DNA from 2 places in the Tissierella sp. MB52-C2 genome. Region 1 is predicted to be linked to the other one. Evidence: a T-box and tRNA genes for the amino acid it is inferred to sense, from the RefSeq annotation. Region 1 holds a T-box; the other holds one or more tRNA genes.
The links. The T-box of region 1 lies ahead of argS (arginine--tRNA ligase). A T-box ahead of a tRNA ligase gene usually reads a tRNA of that ligase, here a tRNA-Arg.

Region 1 (10,203 bases):
CAACTGAAAATAATTTTGTAAAAAAACAGATTTACCCGGATAATAGCATTGCAATTCTTAGGACAGATACAGCTATGAAGCTAAAGGAGGCAAACGAAATATTCCAAAAAGATGGATATACTATTAAAATTTTCGATGCCTATAGACCACATAGTGCACAATATATACTCTGGGACTATGCATCGGATAAGAATTTTGTTGCTGATCCTAAAAAAGGCTCTAAACATAATATGGGCGTAGCTGTTGATATTACCTTAGTAGATAAAGAGGGAAATGAAATAGAAATGGGTACTGAATATGATAATTTTACGGAAAAGGCAGCCTATAACTATTCAGGCCATACGGAAACTGCTTTGAAAAATATGAAATACTTACGTGATGTAATGGAACAGGTAGGTTTCAAAGGTATTTCAAATGAATGGTGGCATTTTGATGACATTGACTGGAAACAGTATGAAGTATTGGATATCGGATTTGATAAATTTGTTTAGTACTAATAAAGACACTATAATTGCATTATTGCAGGGTAATTTACGAGAAGGAATGATTAAAAAATGAATGTAAAGACCTTAAAAACATTAGAATATAATAAAATTGTAGACTTACTTCTAGAAAAAGCTGAATCTAGCTTAGGTAAAGATAAAGTAAAAGAGATAAAACCTTTAATAAATATGGAGGATATAGAGTATCTTCAAAGAGAAACAGAAGAAGCTCAATCCTTATTGATTAAAAGAGGAACACCACCGCTTTATGGGATACACAGTATAGCACCTGAAGTTAAGAGAGCAGAAATAGGCGGTTCTCTTAGTCCAGGTGGATTATTAAAAGTATCCGATTCTTTAAGGGTTTCTAGGGGATTAAAAAATTATATAAAAGAAACAAAGGAAGATAGGGTTTCAAATTATCCTATTATTGAAAGTTTAGTAGAAGATCTTAGGGTATTTAAACATATTGAAGATGAAATAAACAATGCTATTGTTTCTGAAAATGAAATATCTGATAATGCAAGTTCAACCCTTAGAAGCATTAGACGAAAAATAATAAGCAAAAATGATGCTGTAAAAGATAAATTAAGTTCTATAATAAGCTCTCAAGATAATAAAAAATATTTACAGGATAGTATTGTAACTATTAGAGAAGGTAGATATGTAATACCAGTTAAAGCTGAAAATAGGGGAAATGTTCCTGGTTTAGTCCATGATATGAGTGGAAGTGGAGCCACTTTATTTGTAGAGCCTATGGCTGTAGTTCAGTTGAATAATGAACTGAGAGAATTAGAGTTAAAAGAAAGAGAAGAGATAGAAAGGATATTAAGAGAACTTTCTAATTTAGTAGCAGAAGAATCAGAAGGAATTGCCAATAATCAAAAAGTCCTTCAAGAGTTAGATTTTATTTTTGCTAAAGGAAAGCTTGCCTTAGATATGAAGGCAACAAGACCTATATTAAATGAAAAAGGTTATATAAATATAAAAAAAGGAAGACATCCTTTACTTAATGTATCTAAAATAGTACCAATAGACGTATATTTGGGAAAAGAGTTTAATTCTCTTATAATTACAGGGCCAAATACTGGAGGTAAAACTGTTACGTTAAAAACTGTTGGACTTCTTACTCTAATGGCACAATCAGGACTCCATATTCCAGCAGATTTTAATTCGGAAATAGCAGTATTTAATCAAGTATTTGCAGATATTGGAGATGAGCAAAGTATAGAGCAGTCTTTATCTACTTTTTCCTCTCATATGGTGAATATAGTAGATATATTAGACAAAGTGGAGTATAATAGCTTAATATTATTTGATGAACTTGGTGCAGGAACAGACCCTACGGAAGGTGCAGCCTTGGCCATGTCTATTTTAGATAAACTACTTAAACTAAATGTAAGAACTATTGCAACAACTCACTATAGTCAATTAAAACTATATGCATTGACTACAGAAGGAGTTAGAAATGCATCTGTAGAATTTGATGTAGAAACATTAAGTCCTACCTATAAATTACTTATAGGAGTGCCAGGTAAGTCTAATGCATTTGAAATATCTAGAAGACTTGGGTTAAAGGATAATATAATAGACTATGCTAAAGATCTTATTTCTAAGGAAAATATAGAGTTTGAAGATGTACTTCAAGCTATGGAAAAAGATAGACTAGCTGCTGAAGCCAATAGACAAGAGGCAGAAAGGTATAGACTAGAAGTAGAAAAGCTAAAGGAAGATTTAGCTGTAGAAAAAGATAAAACAGAGGAAATGAGAGATAAGATTTTAACTAAGGCTAGGGAAGAGGCTAGGCAAATACTTAGAACAGCAAAGGACGATGCAGATTCCATAGTTGGAGAGTTGAAAGATATATCTTCAGAAATAGAAAAAGATAGGGCTAGAAAGATCCAAGAAACCCAAGAAAGACTAAAATCTAAGCTAAATAAAGTAGAGAGAGAAGTATCTAAAAATATATTAAATGTAAAATCTAACAAGCCGCCAAAAAATCTTAAGGTGGGAGAAACTGTAGAGGTGCTTACGTTTAATCAAAAAGGTACAGTCTTAGAAGAACCAGATGATAATGGAAATGTAAAAATTCAAGTAGGTATAATGAAAATAACATCCCATATATCAACTCTTAAAAGAGCAACATCTGATGAAGAAGAAAAGATCCATGGCAGCACTAAGAAAATCATGGGTTCAAAGTCTAAAGATATAAAAACAGAAATAGATTTAAGAGGACAAAACTTAGATGAAGCTTTCCTTGAACTGGATAAATATTTAGATGATGCATATATTGCAGGATTAAAGCAAATTTATATAATCCATGGTAAAGGAACAGGAGTTTTAAGAGAAGGTATAAAAAGCTATTTAAGAAGCCATAGACACGTAAAGTCTTCTAGATTTGGAAACTATAATGAAGGTGGAAATGGAGTTACAGTAGTAGAAATTAGATAAATAAATAAAAATAAAAGAGATATTTATCGTGGTAAAGATAAATATCTCTTTTTAATTTATGAATAGTCGAGAAAAAATGAACCGCTTTCTATCTGGTGACGATAACAATATGAGGGGGTGATGCCGATGGACATATGTGATATAGAAAAATTAATTGATTTATATGGGAATGTTATTTATGGATTTTGTCGGCGGCTTACAATGAATAAGTCTGACGCAGATGATCTATATCAGCAAACTTTCCTAAGAGCGTTAGAAATAAAAGAAAAGATAGATATAAACAATAATCCCAAGGGGTTCTTGATTTCTCTTGCTGTAAGTATATGGAAAAACAGCACTCGTAAGAAAGCACGCCACTACAGGATCGCACCAATTGCCGGGGTGGAAGAGGAGGACTGGCTAAATACATCCACTGATAGTATTAGTATAGAAGATATAGTTATTTCAAATGAATTAACAGATGAAGTTAATACCATAGTTTCTAAATTAAATGATAAGTTTAGGATACCTATTATTATGTATTATAATGGAGATATGTCTATAGCAGAGATTGCTACGGCTTTAAAAGTGCCCCAAGGAACAATTAAGAGCCGTCTATATAAAGCTAGATTAATTATAAAAAATGAACTGGAGGTGAAGGGCTATGAAAGATATAGATAGGGATGGGATTGATATGTTGCTCAAAATATCACTTTCACCATCTGTTAAGGTCGATGAAAGACTAAATCAAGAATTGAAGAAAAAATTAAAGACTCAGTCTTCTAAAGAAAAATCTTTATCTATATGGTGGCTTCCTATGGTTATTTCCATATTTATGACTATGGCAGCATCGACAATAGCTTTTATTTGTATTCCATATGGAATTTTGCAGTTAGGAGTTTTAATATTTTTGCTATTAACTATGATATTTAGCATAGTATTGACAGCTATAGGAGTTAAATACTTTGAACTTAAGAAAGGAGCTGTGATTTGTTTATGAATATGTTAATACTGTTTGGAATATTGATATTATTTATTGGTGTGACATTTATCCTGTTAGGGACATGGACATATAAGGATGCAAAAAAAAGGAATTTAGATGCAGGTCTATGGACTGCTATAGTATTATTAGTTCCCAACTTAATGGGTTTAATAATTTATTTTCTAGTAGCTCGTAGATATGAAGCAATCAGATGCAATAAATGTAGCAGCACAGTACCAGCATCATCCCATTATTGCATGAATTGTGGAAATGAATTTAAGGAAGATCCTAGATATTACAGGGAAAATAGAGAAAGTAACTCTAAGAGACTTATAATAGGATTTATAATCTATTTTACTATAGTTATTATAATTTTCATGGGATTTGTTATAATGGTATTTAGAGATGATAACTTAAAATCTAATGGTGGAATATCAATAGGTTCAATAGAAAACAATATAGGAGATAAGTGGAATATATCGTATATTTATTCTACTAAGGAATTTGCTCGTAAAATAAACATAAAAGATAATAGTCCAAAAACACTCTATATTGAATCTGAATGTGAGAAAGGCGAACTTTCACTAAAGTTAATACAGGGAGAAATAGAAAAGACTATAGATTTATCGCCTAAAAATGATAGTTATGAATTCGATTTATCTATATTTAAAGATGGGAAAGTTCAGCTTTATTTAATTGGAAATAATGCAAAGAATGTAAAGTTTGAATCGTATTGGGAATAAGTGTGATAAATTATTAATGGGTGGTGAATTAGTGAGAATAGGAAAATTTGCTGAAAGTAACAATCTTACCATTGACACTGTTAGGCATTATATGGAGTTGGGATTGATTATACCTGAAATGCAGGGGGGACAATACTATTTTGACCATAGATGCAAATCAGACTTAGGGGATATTTTAAGCTTAAAGAGTATGGGATTTACTCTAAATGAAATTAAGTCTATATTTATCTTTAGACGATTAGGAAATCTTACACCATATGAACAAGATCAATATTATAAGGCTTTTTTTGAAAACAAATATATAAGTATTGGAAAAGAAATAGAGAACCTTAAGGAAGTTAGAAATAATCTTAAATACAAAATACAAGAGTTAGAAAGTCTTAATGTAGGTCCAAAAAATAAAATTGGAATCGATTTTAAACATTTAAATATATTTAAATGTTTAAAGTGTAATAGTACTTTGGTACTTTCAAAGGGAAATGTGGATAATAATCAAATAATTGACGGTGTTTTAAGATGTAGTTGTGGATTAGAATATATAATTGAGGATGGAATATTAGTAATTAATCAGCAATCTAAAGATCATGGAGTAAATTTTGATTTTAATTATATAGTGGAATATATAAGTTTAACTGATATAGGGTACTTAGATAAACTATATAGGAACTTAGAGTTAATGCATAAGAAAGTAGAGTTTGATGAGTTTCAAAATAAAATGATATTAGAATTAGGGTCGGGAAGTGGTTTTTTCCTAAGACATATATATAATGAATTACCTGATAATACTATTTATATAGCTGTAGATAATGATTTAGAAAGACATAAATTCTTAAAAAATATGTTAGAACTTATGAATTGCAATAAGAACATAGTTTTTATCTGCACAGATTTTAGTGAAATTCCCATAGAAGATAAATCTATTGATGTTCTTGTGGATTTTACAGGAAGTAGCAACTATGGTTTTTTAAATGAAGAGTTTTTATTAAAGAAAATTGATAAATATGTTAAAACATCCGCTTGGTTAATTGGATCATATATAATATTTAAAAACTTCAGCATGAATAGTAAAATAACTGAAGAATATAGAAAAAATTTTATTTTAAATAATATACAAGAAAATATAAACAACCTATACTATAAACCTATTTATGAAAATGTATCAGCACCTTTAGATAAAGGTGGTAAATATGAAGATTATTTCGTAAAAGGAGAAGAAGTATATTCTTATTTATATTACGGTAAAAGATAGAGTTAACACCATACTTTATCAATTATATAATCAAAAATATTTATTATATATATTGACGTTGCCTAAAGACTACTGTTTAAGATGTAGTTAATAGGAGGGGGCAATATGAAAAATAAAACAGAAAGACGAAATTTTATATTATTTTCACTAGGTAAATTTGTATCTATTTTTGGTGCATCCATTTATTCTTTTGCAATAGGTCTTTATGTATTAGAAATTACAGGTTCAGGCTTAAATTTTGCTTTAAGTCTAATAGTTAGTAGTATACCTATGCTAATTATCAATCCATTTGCTGGAGTTTTAGCAGATAAATTTGATAAAAAGAAGATAGTTGTTATGATGGATATAGTGAATGGAACATTTTTAATGTTAATATATATAATTAGCTGTATATATGGACTAAGCTTACCAATTATATATATTAGTACATTTATCACTACGATTTTCAGTACTATATTTGGCATATCTATGGAGGCTGCAATTCCTAATATAGTATCAAAAGATATGTTAATGAATATTAATTCAATTAGTAAAATTATAGACTCCATATCTTCAATATTAGGGCCAATGGTTGGGGGGCTGGTATTTGCTTTTATTGATATTAAATATTTTATTTTACTTTGTGGAATATTCTATGTAATTTCAGGAGTATCTGAAATGTTTATAGATTTTAGATATAACTATCATGGACATGAGGAAAATGAAAATAATATTAATTTTGTAGAAGATATGAAAAAAGGTTTCGAGTATATTATGGAGAGAAAAGACATCATAGGAATTTTTACTGTGTTTATTAGTATAAATTTTTTTATGGGTCTATCAGTTACAGTACCTTTACCTTATATAATTAATAATGTACTGACGCTAGGTTCTAAAAGTCTAGGCATAATTCAAAGTGGATTTCCAGTAGGGATGATAATTGGGGCATTACTGATTAAAAGGATAATGAAGAAGATTGAATATAAAAAAGTTTTAATGTTTTCTAGTTTTACCTTAGGAATATGCACAATCTTATTAGGTATTCCCATACTATTTAAGAATATGGCATTTACTACTATCATGTATACTTTGTATTATTGCGGGGTAGTAGTTGTATTCGGAGTTACTATATCTTGTATAGATATACCAATTATGTATATGTTGCAAAAGATGATACCAGATGAATATAGAGGAAGAGTTCTAAGTATAGTAATGAGTACAGTTAAAATCATTCTGCCTATTGGTCTAATATTATCTGGATATTTATTAAATAGAATCCCAATATATTTTATAACAACTGTAGGAGGAATATTATTATTTTTAACTAATGCATTATCTTTAAATAGTAAAAAAACAATATTTTCAGATGTAAGTAAAGAGAATTAAATAATTACTTGTATTTTTATTAGGAGTATTGTATATTATATATTAATAATTGTATATAATTCGTAGATTGAGAAAGTAAGATATTTAACCCTGTAAAAGCGAGCTGGGATGGTGAAAGCCAGTGCAGGGAAAATATTTGAGAAGAACTCATGAGAATATATCTGAAATCAGTAAGATATTACGCTAGCAGCGTTAAAATTTCGAGTGGGCATTTGCCAACAAGAGTGGTATCACGGGTTAGCTCTCGTCTCTTACATTAGGGATGAGGGCTATTATTATTTTGAGGAGGTTGAAAAGATGTTAAACTTTAGAGAAGAAGCTGTAAAATTAATTAAGTCTGAAGTAGATACACTGACGGAAGAAGAAATATCTGCTTTAATAGAAGTACCACCATCTTATGATATGGGTGATTATGCTTTTCCAGTATTTAGGTTAGCAAAGGTTTTTAGAAAAGCACCACCTGCCATAGCAGAAGAATTAGCAGGTAAATTTGGAGACAATGAGTATTTTGAAAAGATAGAAAATAAAGGACCTTATCTTAACTTCTTTATAAATAAAGAGAAACTTACAGAAGTTGCTTTAAATGGGGTAAAAGAAAAGCAAACTAAATACGGTTCTTCAGATATGGGTAATGGAAAAACAGTAATAGTAGAATATTCATCTCCTAATATTGCAAAGCCTTTCCATATAGGGCATATCAGAACAACAGTTATAGGAAATTCATTATATAAAATATATAAATTCCTTGGATTTGAAACAATAGCAATAAATCATTTAGGAGATTATGGAACACAATTTGGGATGTTGATTTCTGCCTATAAGAAATGGGGAGATAAGGAAGTAATAGAGGCTGACCCTATAAATGAATTATTAAAGTTATATGTTAGATTTAATACAGAAGCAGAAGAAAATAAAGATTTAAGAGATGAAGCGAGATACTGGTTTAAAGAATTAGAAGACAGAAATGAAGAAGCTGTAGAACTATGGAAATGGATTAGAGAAATATCTCTAAAGGAATTCAACAAAGTATATGATATGTTAAATATTAAGTTTGACTCCTATGCAGGGGAATCTTTCTATTCAGACAAGATGCCTGCAGTAATTGAGGAGTTAAAGGAGAAGAACTTATTAAAAGAATCAGAAGGAGCATATTTGGTAGACCTAGAGGAATATGGAATGCCACCAGCTCTTATAATGAAATCTGATGGCTCTACCTTATACACTACTAGGGATATAGCAGCTGCATTCTATAGAAAGAAAACCTATGACTTCTATAAAAATATATATGTAGTAGCTTCCCAACAAAATCTTCACTTTAAAGCATGGATGAAGGTAATAGAGCTTATGGGTCACGAGTGGGCAAAAGATTGTATCCATATACCATTTGGTATGGTTAGTTTAGAGGATGGGACTTTATCTACTAGAAAAGGTAGAGTGGTCTTCTTAGAAGATGTGTTAAATACTGCAGTTAAAAATACTCTAAATATAATAAATGAAAGAAATCCAAAGTTGGAAAATAAAGAAGAAGTAGCAAAGCAAGTGGGTATAGGTGCAGTAGTGTTTCAAGAATTATTTAATCAAAGAATTAAAGACTATGTATTCTCCTGGGATAGAACTTTAAGTTTTGAAGGAGAAACAGGGCCTTATGTTCAATATACCCATGCAAGAATAAACTCTTTGCTTGAAAGAGGAGAATTTAATGTAGATGATAATGTGAATTATAGTCTTTTAAATACAGAGGAAGAAATCAATATAACAAGACTACTATATGATTTCCCTAGAATAGTAATAGATGCTATGGAAAAAAATGAGCCATATTTCATTACAAGGCATATAGTTGAAGTCGCAAAGGCTTATAACAAGTTCTATAACTCATGTCCTATAATTACAGATGACATAGAATTAAAAAAAGCAAGACTTATGTTATCCTTTGGAGCTAAAAATGTACTAAAAAATGGATTAGGCTTATTAGGTATGGAAGCGCCGGAAAGAATGTAGATATAGATGGAAAAGAATTTAGACAGACTTTTACTGAATTTATTTCAAGAAGATTATATAAAAAATAACACTTACACATATTTATCTCAATTGGGAGTAGTAACAATAAAATCCTTAATGCCTATGAAAGAAGAAGTAGCAGTAAGGATTGATTATAAAAGATTTATAGAAGAGTTTAAACTATGGGTAAGTTATAGAAATGGTGAAAATCCTTCCTTATTAAATATACAAGGAAGGGTAGACCCTTCTATATATTGGGATGAAGAAGATAATTCAATTGTAAGTAGGATAATTCCTATAGTCCTTAGTAACCAAAACTATGAAATAGTGGAAGAAGAAATTATAAAAAATGTATTATTTACATCTGGGAATTTAAAGGTACTTTTTGAATGGATATCTATTAGCTACTTATTGTATGAAATAATCTATAGTAAAATTGAAAACAAATTATTAGATAAATTAAAAGAAATTATAATAGGGTTTTCTCAAGTTGATTATATGAGAAAATATGAAAGACATTATAGGATAGGGATTGAAGATTATAAAGGAAATTTTAGTGTAGATTTTGAAAGAGAAAAAATTTATTTATTAAATATGTTAAATGGAATAGAGAACCTTAGATATCCTAACTTAGTTGATTTGACAAATATATTTAACAAAGAAGAACCGAAGACCACTATTGGTGAAATAGTTTATAGATTTCTATATGAATTAGATACTGAATATAGCCTTCCTAAATTTTATATGAATCTTGGAGAGTATATTATAAATTTAAGGAAGTCTAGAATTGATCCAGAGCAGCTAAAAATAGAAAAGTATATATTACCAGATATTTTTAGCTTTAAAGAAGGAGAAGTGTTTTTCCATTCCTTGCTTAAAAAATCCAAGGTAATAAAAAAAGAAGTAAAAAACAATGTTTTAACTTCTTTAGTTCAAACTAGAACAGGTATGTAT
Region 2 (10,203 bases), 200 kb from region 1:
AGATATAGAGTATTTACTTAGTATATTAAAATATGGCTATGCAGGCTATGAATTCTTTGGAGGAGATAATGTATTCAATACTGCTAAAGAAAATATGATATGGTCTATCAGGGAAGTTTTAGGAGACAACATTTCTAGACAAAATCTTCTAGATATCATAATATCTGAACTAAATTTTATACAAGACTCTCATTTTGCTGTAGATGACTATACTTTATGTACCTATACTAAATACTTTAGTACAGACAAGATAATATTTCTTAGAGATAATAGGGGGCTTTATACTTCTATTGGCAATAGAAAATATTACTTAAACAAGATTAATGGTGAGATGCCTTGAGACTACATTAGGAAATCCTTGGACGAGGATGGCAATATTATTTATAGTTTAGGAACCTTATCTAATAAAGATAACTTCTCCATACCTATGACCTTATTACTTGAGTCTGGCAGACTAACTTTAGAAAAAAAGATTAGTCTATTTGAATATATACCTCTATATAAAGAGAATAATAGTAGCTATCAATATTATGAAGTAGATAATATTCCTATTTTACAGGTAAACTCTCTATGTAGAACTACAGCTTCAGATAATACCATAGAAAGTTTTATAGAAAATAGCAAAACTCTTAAGGAAAAAGATACAGTTATTATAGATTTACGAGGTAATATTGGTGGAAATATGCTTAATGTAGAGAAGTGGTATGAAGGGTTTACCGGAACAAAACTTAGAAAGGATATAATCGAATCCGGTCTATATACTAATACCAGTATCGATTTATCTAAAGACAAATTTGAATCAAAGGAAAATGAACCAGATAATATTAAGGATGATTGTCTAGAAACCATATCAAGATATGAAAATAAAAGATACTTTCCCGGATGGAGTCCCATAGAATATGTAGATTTTAAACCTATAGATAATAAAACAAATATATTTATACTCATGGACAAAAAGACATCTTCCGCTGCAGAATTTCTTATATATTATCTTAAAAAATTAAATAATGTAACCTTAATAGGTACTAATTCTAATGGATGTATGTTGACTGGTAATTGTAATTCCGCTGTTCTTCCTTACTCTAATATCCGTATTTCCATATCTCATAAGATATACATTAACAGGGATTTCCATAATATTGATGGATTGGGAATCCTCCCCGATCTGTGGGTTAAGCCTGGACAGTCTTTAAATAAAGTAATTAATCATATTAAAAAAGTATCTTAAACCAAAGGTTTAAGATACTTTTTTATAATTTATCGTTTTGCCATTGGATCCGATAACATATGGTAACTACCAATACTTGCCATAGTTATCATCATTGTATTTATAATTATCAGCACAATTCCTTCTATTCCGCTAGAATCTCTTTTAAATATAATAGTCAATATCAACGCTATAAAGAAAGAATAAAATCTAACTGCGGAGTCTCCAAACTTATTTTTAACTATTGATTTTGTAAATTGTACTACAACTGTTACAGCAGTTGTCATCCCTACAAATGTAGTTAAAATATCTGCATTCATAAAATCGTCAAACATTTTATCACCCCTTATAATATCCTTATAAAGATATTATGCTTGTATTATAGGGGCTATTCCTATTAATCTCTCATTCCATAAATTTTTCCAACTGGTAGTGTGAACATAAGTCCCACCCCTGGCTTCGCCATATCTCCCAATACATTTTTAACAGATTTTACTGCCTTATCTAATATTTCATCATCTTCAATTACAGTAAATATTGTTTTGTTATATGGCTTAGCATCATCAAGTAAGTTTCTTAGTCCTCCAAAAAATGGTATGTCCTTTCCACCATTTGTTAGTGCACTCCCCATTCCCTGACTATCCAGTATAGTAGCTCCCTTTACTCCTGCATCTACAAATCCGTCTAAAATCTCATCTAGATATTCTGTTTCATTAAGAACTAAAAATAAAATGTTCATAATATATACCTCCTTCAGCCTTTAAGCTGTTTGCTCTTTCTTCTTTTCTTTTTTTAGCATACCATTTACTTCTCCTGCTTTTGTAATGGCAATCTTAGCTAATATTGGTCCCACTATTTCATATATCAATACACTAAATAATATTACAGTAATTATGGAACTACTAAGTTCAGGTAACTCTTTTCTAACTATCATAGATAAACCTATGGAAATCCCACCTTGGGTCAATAAACTCATGCCCAAGTATTTAACTATTTTTTCTTCTGCTCCTACTGCCTTTGCTCCTAAGGTGGCTCCTATATATTTTCCGCCTGCTCTGGCTATTATATAGCCTATCCCTAGAATTCCAACTGTAGATAATACCTTTATATTTAAACTAGCACCTGCTACAGTAAAGAATAACAGGTTAACAGGTGGAGTAAATTCATTTATTAAATTAAATACTCTAAAGGAGTTCTGCTTTAAATTAACTAAAGTAGCTCCTACCATCATACAAGTAAGTAGTGGAGAAAGATTAAAATAATTAGCGGCACCAGAACTTAACAATATAAATCCTATTATAATAATAAGTAGTTCTTCATTATGTTTTGCCTTCTTTACTACATATGTCATTACTATACCTATAACAAATCCTAAGACAATAGAACCGAATATTTCTATTGTAGGATTACTTATTATCTTTATTATAGAATATTCTTCTACTCCAGATAAAATCTTGGATAAAGATAAACACACTCCAAATACCATAATTCCTAAAGCATCGTCTAAGGCAACTATGGGAAGTATGGTCTTAGTCAATGGCCCATTTGCCTTTAATTCCCTAATTACCATTACAATACCTGCTGGTGCCGTTGCCGCAGACATACTAGATATCATTAGGCTAAATTCAATAGATTGATTTAAAACAAAATACATCATTATAAACACTACAACAAAAGCTCCTACTACTTCTGCTACAGTTATAAGTAATACATCTTTACCTACTTTTTTCATATCCTTCAATAAGAATTCATTTCCTATGGAAAATGCAATGGCAGCTAAAGCCATTTCATTAATAATATTAAATGCTTCTATATCCATCTCATTTACTAGATTAATAAATGATGGCCCAATTATCAAACCGGCTACAATATATCCTGATACATTGGGAAGTTTGAAAAAATTAGCTATTCTTCCACCTACAATTCCTACTAAAATGATTATACCTAATTTAAAAAGCAAATCCAATCTAAACATTCCTCCTCATTTTATTATTATATAAACTCTTCCGAGATAATTAAAATTAAATCCATACATTATTCAAAATCACACCCATACACATTATACAGCATAAAAAAAGATAAGTAAACCTAGTTACTTATCTTTTAAGAAATTCGCCTTTAGCTACATGTACTGCATCACCTATCATAAAAATTCTATAGTCCTTATTTATCTCTACAATTAATCTCCCGCCTTCAGTATTTACATTAACCCTATTCTGAAGCTTACCTAATATATTTCCTATGACTACGGAAGCACAAGAACCTGTTCCACACCCTAAGGTTCTTCCTGCTCCTCTCTCCCATGTATAAATATTTATATTACCTTTATCTATTACTTTTATAAAATTAACATTAGTCTTTTTAGGAAATAAAGGATCTTCTTCTATTTTTCTTCCTAGACTATTTATATCTAATTCATCTATATCTTCTATAAATATAACTACATGGGGTACACCTACTGTTAATGCAGAAAATATGTAATCCTTTCCGTCAACTGAAATAATTTCCTCTATAATCTTTTCTTTATGTATATTTATAGGAATTCTTCTTCCTTCAAATATTGGATAACCCATATCTACCTTTATAATATCCGCTTTATTATCTTCATCTGCTACTATATCAATATATTTTACTCCTGCCAGCGTTTCTATGGATATATTTTTATTTTCGATTATATTATGATCATAAACATATTTAGTAAAAGCTCTAATTCCATTACCACACATTTCCCCTTGTGAGCCATCTGAATTATAATAAAGCATTTTTACATCTGCTATGTTACTGCTTTCTACAATCATCATACCATCTGCACCAATGCCAAAGTGTCTATTACAGACTTTTAAAGCCAATTTATTATGATCTTCATAATCATTATTTACTCCATTAAACAATATAAAATCATTACCTGCAGCCACATATTTATCGAAGTTCAAATGGACCACTCCTAGTTAAAAAATATTGTTTTAGTAAACCCGTCATATCCTATCGTAGTATTATTAAATATATTCATAACATTTCCTTCATATAACTCTGGTTTATTCATAGCAGTACTAAAGTGAGTAAGTAATAATTCCTCTACATTGCCATCATAAGCTAATTTTCCTGCCTCTGAAAAGGTCATATGCTTGTTTTTTATAGCCTTATCTAAGTCCTCATTGTCTCCATAGGTACCTTCACATATAAAAAATGTGCTCTCCCTTATAAAATCTACTATTTTATCTGTAGGCCTTGTATCTGTAATATAACTTAACTTTATCCCTTTTCGTTCTTCTCCTAGTACCATATTAGGAGAATATTCTTGATTATTATATATTATAGTTTCGCCATTTTGCAGACTTCTCCATATTTCTCTAGGAACCTTATTTAATTCTGCTTTCTCAGGATAAAACTTAGGTTTCCTTGTAATATAAAAGCCATATCCTAAACAGGGCAAAGAATGTTCTAACTCTAATGTAGATAGAATAATATCTGTATTAAAGGAAATTTTATTATCTATTCTCATTCCTTTTGATGAAATATTAATGCCTAATGGTTCTATTGGATTTTCTATTATATTTATTTCATAGGGGAGATATTTCATTGAAAATATAAGCCCACTTACTATATCTTTTATCCCCTTTGGTCCTATGATTGTTATTGGTTCTATTCTATCACTATTTCCAATGGTAGACAAAAGTCCTGGTAGACCAAAGATATGATCTCCATGGTCATGGGTTATACATATTATATCTATGAACTTAAATCCTGTTTTCATCTTTCTTATGGCTACTTGAGTACCTTCTCCACAATCAATGAGTATTTTCCTTCCATTATAACCTATTACCATAGATGATAGAAACCTCTCTGGCATAGGCATACCTCCGCCACTTCCCAGCAAACATATGTCAAGCAATAACATCTCTCCTTTTTAAGTTGAGTAATAATCTTATTATCTACAGTAGGATAGATCCTATCCCATTAGTATATAAAAGTAGAGCCTATTAAAAGATTCCAGCCTTTATTTATATTTTCTTTTCTCTCCGAATAGTTCATCCTTAGTATACATGGATATCTTATATATATGATCTGCAATTCTTTCTAGATGTCCCACTATATCTATAAAAAGTACTCCTGAATCTACATTACAGGTTCCTTCGTTAAGCCTTTTTATATGATTTTCTTGGAATGTTTCACTTAAATTATCTATTTTATTTTCAAGCTCCACTACTTTTTCTATTACTTCATAATTCCTTTCACCTAGGCAAATTATAGCATTATCAAATAATTCAATCATCGTAGACTCTAGTTCTTTTAATTCCTTAATAGCAGTATCTGTAAAAGAAAGATTCCCATCTATTTTCTTATTGCATAGGGAACATATTTCTATAACTCTATCCCCTGATCTTTCTATATTATTTATACTACTGATCATAGCAGGAACCATAATAGATTGACTCTCCGTCAATTCTTTTCGTGAAAGCTCTACAATATATCTTGTTAAATCCTTTTGCATTTCATTTATAATAGCTTCATCATCAGCAATAAAACCCATTTTCTTTGCATCATTTGTATAGACTATTTGCATAACACCTATAACCATTTCTTTTAAAATTTCTGTTCCTCTAATGATTTCAGAGCGTGATGCTTTTAAAGCTGCTACAGGTGTATTTAAAAGTAATTTATCTAATAATACCTTTTCTTTTTTGTCATTTTCCTTTGATTTTATTACCCTGTTTAAAAACTCCACATAATATTTAGTCAAGGGTAAAAATATTAAGGCATTGATGGAATTAAATAATGTATGAGAGTTTGCAATATATACAGATATATCTGCGCCTGATTTGTGAAAATGATCTGTAATATAAGTTACATCTATTTTTCCGAAAAAACAACATTATCTCCATTAATAATTTTATCAGCAATTCTTCACTATTACAATAAATTATTCTCTTAAAAAATAAAAGCCTTACCATAATACGGTAAGACTTTTCAGTACACCTGAGAGGGCTCGAACCCCCAACCCCCTGATCCGAAGTCAGGTGCTCTATCCAGTTGAGCTACAGGTGCTTAATAATATTATTGTATATAAAAAAAATTGGCTTAAGCCAATTTTTATATGGTGCGGGAAAGAGGACTTGAACCCCCACGTCAATGACACTAGATCCTAAGTCTAGCGCGTCTGCCAATTCCGCCACTCCCGCATATATAGCCTCTATGGGCTATTATGGTGATCCATCCGCGACTCGAACGCGGGACACCCTGATTAAAAGTCAGGTGCTCTACCGACTGAGCTAATGGATCATGATTATTTAGTATCCTAGCAGATGTGATATATTCCTTCGATTGAATTTACCAATCAAGGACTAAGCGATGTACACAAAATCGAAAACCACGATTTTGGTCCCCTGCTTATACCGACATGAGCTAATGGATCATGATTATTTGATACAACTATTTGAAGTTTTATGGGGTGGATGATGGGATTCGAACCCACGACCTCCAGAGCCACAATCTGGCGCCATAACCAACTAGGCCACACCCACCACGAATTTATTTTTTTGGCGCACCTAGGAGGATTTGAACCCCCGGCACACGGATTAGAAGTCCGTTGCTCTATCCAACTGAGCTATAGGTGCAAGCTGTTTATGATGCAGTTGGATGCACTATGTCTGCTAATTAATCTCAGAGCGGGTGAAGGGAATCGAACCCTCGTAGCTGGCTTGGGAAGCCAGTGCTCTACCATTGAGCTACACCCGCGTAGCTCAAATATTTTCATTGTACTCAAGGCTGTTGTCCCAAGCAGTATTAACTTGCTAACAATTTAAAATTATAGCAGGTTCTAAATATAAAGTCAATAGCATATTATAAATTTATTTGGATTATTTTTGTATTTATTTTTTCTCCAATATTTACAAGTCCGAAAGTCTTGATTTTATCAGGGCTTCGAGGTATAGATCCACTTCCAGGATTCATAATAATTATATTTTTTTCTATTTCTATAATAGGCTTATGTGTATGACCAAATAATACTAGATCAGCCCCTAATTCTAGCCCTTTGTAGTATAAATTATTTATGCCATTTTCAACATTATATTTATGACCATGAGTTAAAAATATTTTTTTATTTTTTATATTTATTAACTCATCTTCTTTATATTTTGTATTAAAATAATCTCCATTTCCTTTTACGATTATAGTTTCTATTCCTAAAGCACTAGATATTTTTTCTCCATCCTCTACATAATCTCCTAAATGAAATAACATATCAGGCTTTTCCATTTCTAATAATTTTTCTAAAATATATTTGTTATTTCCATGTGTATCACTAACTACTACTATTTTCATATTAAGCTTACTCCAATTATATCCTTTATTGCTTTTTTCATTTCATCTAAAGCTTTCGCCCTATGACTTATTTTGTTTTTAATCTCTTCTCCAAGCTCTGCAAAGGTTTTATCATAGCCTTCAGGTATAAATAGTGGGTCATATCCAAAGTCATTGTTTCCTTCTTCCTTAAAGCCTATGGTGCCTTTACATTGCCCTTTAACTACTATAACCTCTTTTTGCTCTGTGACTAGTGCTATTACTGCCTGAAAATTAGCTGTTCTATCCTTTAAAGGTATATCCTTTAATTCTTCTAGAAGCTTTTGATTGTTTTTTTTATCATTTCCTTCCTCTCCTGCATAACGGGATGAATAAACTCCTGGTTCTCCATTTAATCTATCTACAAATAGTCCAGAATCATCTGCTAAGACCATATAATCTAATTTTTCAGCCAGAACCTTAGCTTTTTTAATACTATTTTCTTCTAAAGTCTTGCCATCTTCTACTACATCTAAATCTCCTAAGCCTACATCTTTTTTCGTCAATACTTCTATTGGTAAGTCTTTAAGTATGTCTTTTATTTCCTCTACCTTATGTGAATTTCCAGTTGATAATATAAGTTTTCTTTTCTTCATTTTAGCATACTCCTTTGTTATTGATTCTTATACTATTTTACCAAAAATATAGGAATTTATCTATAAAAAGAAAAAGCGAGCTAGGCCCGCCCTACATCTTTTCATTATTAATTTTTCTTAATATTCATTGGCAAATACTGGAATTGTAGTGTTTATTATTTCTCCATCTATAAGTAATTCTACAGTTTCTATTTCTGTAAATTGACTTAATGTCAAACCTATATTTTTTACTATATCACTAAATGCATCATCATTTGATGTCTCCATACTATTATAGGATATATCCACATATGCAGTACCATCTTTTACTTCTACGCCATGTAACATAACGTCATTTGGTATATCTGAAAATAGTCCAATATCTACTGGTGGACCATCAAATAGTAAATCTAGCGCTGAATATACATTTGCTACTGGTGCAAGGGTAGGTATTGTTACTGGAACATAATATTCATACTCTTCATTGTCCATTCCCTTATAATATACTACAACCTTTGAGCGGCCATCTTCTAAACTACCAACTAAGTTTATGTTTTCTCTTGCCAACGGCTGACTAATATTACCACCATAAGTCATTGAAGGCAATACCTTTCCACCAACTAATATTTGTACTTCATTAATAACTGGGAATTCAGTTAATGTATATACGACACCTTTAATAAAATTTTCTTCTTCTTTCTCTGACTGATTATTTAAAACACCTTCTGAAAAGTCTATCTTACATAATCCTGTATCTTCATTGATAGATATTCCTAAAACCTCTGTACCTGCTGGTATAACTGGTAATAATCCAGTAGGGCTTAACATCTCCCTAAGTTCTGCACTATCAATCATATTATTAATTGTTACCTTTGCAATTCCTTCTTCCCAAGGTATTTTTTTCATTACAGGGACTAAGTATCCCTCTGTATTTTTAAAGTACATAACTGTCTTTCTCATGCCTTCCTCCTCAGTTAAAACAACTTCATTTTCATCTGATCTAATTATTTCAATCTCATCATCCTTAGCTGATAGCCTACTTTCAATTAAATTCTTCCCAAAGGTTAGTACCGTTAGACCTAAGACTACTATTAGTCCAAATAAAACTATTCTCCTGTTTACTTTTACCATCGTCAACCCTCCTAGTTCATACTAGTACATTATATTAGATGAGCTGTCAGACTATGAATAATTTATAATTAAAATAAAAAAAAGCAAGGATAACCTTGCTTTTTAGTACGTTTCTAAATATCTTTGTATTCCATTTATTATACCAGTTACTATTTTATTTTGGTATTCTTCATTAAATAATAGTTGTTCTTCCGCTGCATTAGATAAAAATCCTGTCTCTACTAATACTGCCGGCATCTTAGTCTCTCTAAGTACTATTAAATTTGGTCTATCAACTATACCTTTATCTACTGCTCCTGTGGCGTTTAATACTTCTTCCATTATGATTTTCGCAAAAGGATGTTGATCTACTTCTTTTAGGCTAGATTTAGTAGCAGGACAATATAATATCTGAACACCTGCTATAGATCCATTATTATGTGAATTACCATGTATACTTACAAATAAATCTGCATTACTATCGTTGGCTATTCTAGCTCTTTCATATAAGTCAATAAACTCATCTGTATCTCTAGTCATTATAGTGTTATAGCCTAGTTCTTCTAGCTTCTCATTTAGTTTTAAAGATACGCTAAGGTTTAGATCTTTTTCTCTTTTCTTTGTCACAGACGAAGCTCCTGGATCCTTTCCACCATGTCCTGCATCTATGACTATTAAATTGTCTAATGAATTATAGTTTCCATTTCTTTTTACTGATAAAGAAACTTTACTATCTATACCCTTAGATAATTGAGTATATTCTATTTCCTTTGCAAACTTAATAAGTAATTTAGTATTATCTTTATCTTTAACTACTTCTAATTCATTTACTAACCCATCTTTTACTGAAACCTTGCCTTCTGTTAATTCTACTTTGTCACTTGGAATACTTATTTCCATTAACTTACTTGCTTGATTGTAGTTTACAAGGTAATCTGTATCTTCAAGGTTTACTATGGTAAATATCTT

Region 2: it encodes a tRNA-Arg, which carries the amino acid that the T-box ahead of argS (arginine--tRNA ligase) is inferred to sense. The anticodon was not compared.

Annotation. Positions count from the first base shown of each region.
Region 1 covers NZ_CP133261.1:2,371,982-2,382,184, reverse strand. The annotation lists gene RBU61_RS11980 (M15 family metallopeptidase) at 1-491, shown strand, start outside; gene RBU61_RS11975 (endonuclease MutS2) at 555-2,933, shown strand; gene RBU61_RS11970 (RNA polymerase sigma factor) at 3,060-3,593, shown strand; gene RBU61_RS11965 (hypothetical protein) at 3,577-3,912, shown strand; gene RBU61_RS11960 (hypothetical protein) at 3,903-4,637, shown strand; gene RBU61_RS11955 (MerR family transcriptional regulator) at 4,669-5,886, shown strand; gene RBU61_RS11950 (MFS transporter) at 5,992-7,251, shown strand; T-box leader at 7,306-7,506, shown strand; gene argS (arginine--tRNA ligase) at 7,549-9,249, shown strand; gene RBU61_RS11940 (hypothetical protein) at 9,256-10,203, shown strand, end outside.
Region 2 covers NZ_CP133261.1:2,576,930-2,587,132, forward strand. The annotation lists gene RBU61_RS13025 (hypothetical protein) at 1-340, shown strand, start outside; gene RBU61_RS13030 (S41 family peptidase) at 359-1,228, shown strand; gene RBU61_RS13035 (hypothetical protein) at 1,258-1,542, opposite strand; gene RBU61_RS13040 (P-II family nitrogen regulator) at 1,605-1,946, opposite strand; gene RBU61_RS13045 (cation:proton antiporter) at 1,968-3,182, opposite strand; gene dapF (diaminopimelate epimerase) at 3,304-4,140, opposite strand; gene RBU61_RS13055 (ribonuclease Z) at 4,152-5,099, opposite strand; gene RBU61_RS13060 (PhoU domain-containing protein) at 5,205-5,948, opposite strand; tRNA gene RBU61_RS13065 (tRNA-Arg) at 6,180-6,253, opposite strand; tRNA gene RBU61_RS13070 (tRNA-Leu) at 6,304-6,387, opposite strand; tRNA gene RBU61_RS13075 (tRNA-Lys) at 6,412-6,487, opposite strand; tRNA gene RBU61_RS13080 (tRNA-His) at 6,653-6,729, opposite strand; tRNA gene RBU61_RS13085 (tRNA-Arg) at 6,746-6,822, opposite strand; tRNA gene RBU61_RS13090 (tRNA-Gly) at 6,873-6,943, opposite strand; gene RBU61_RS13095 (metallophosphoesterase) at 7,049-7,531, opposite strand; gene RBU61_RS13100 (XTP/dITP diphosphatase) at 7,528-8,145, opposite strand; gene RBU61_RS13105 (GerMN domain-containing protein) at 8,263-9,255, opposite strand; gene RBU61_RS13110 (N-acetylmuramoyl-L-alanine amidase family protein) at 9,358-10,203, opposite strand, start outside.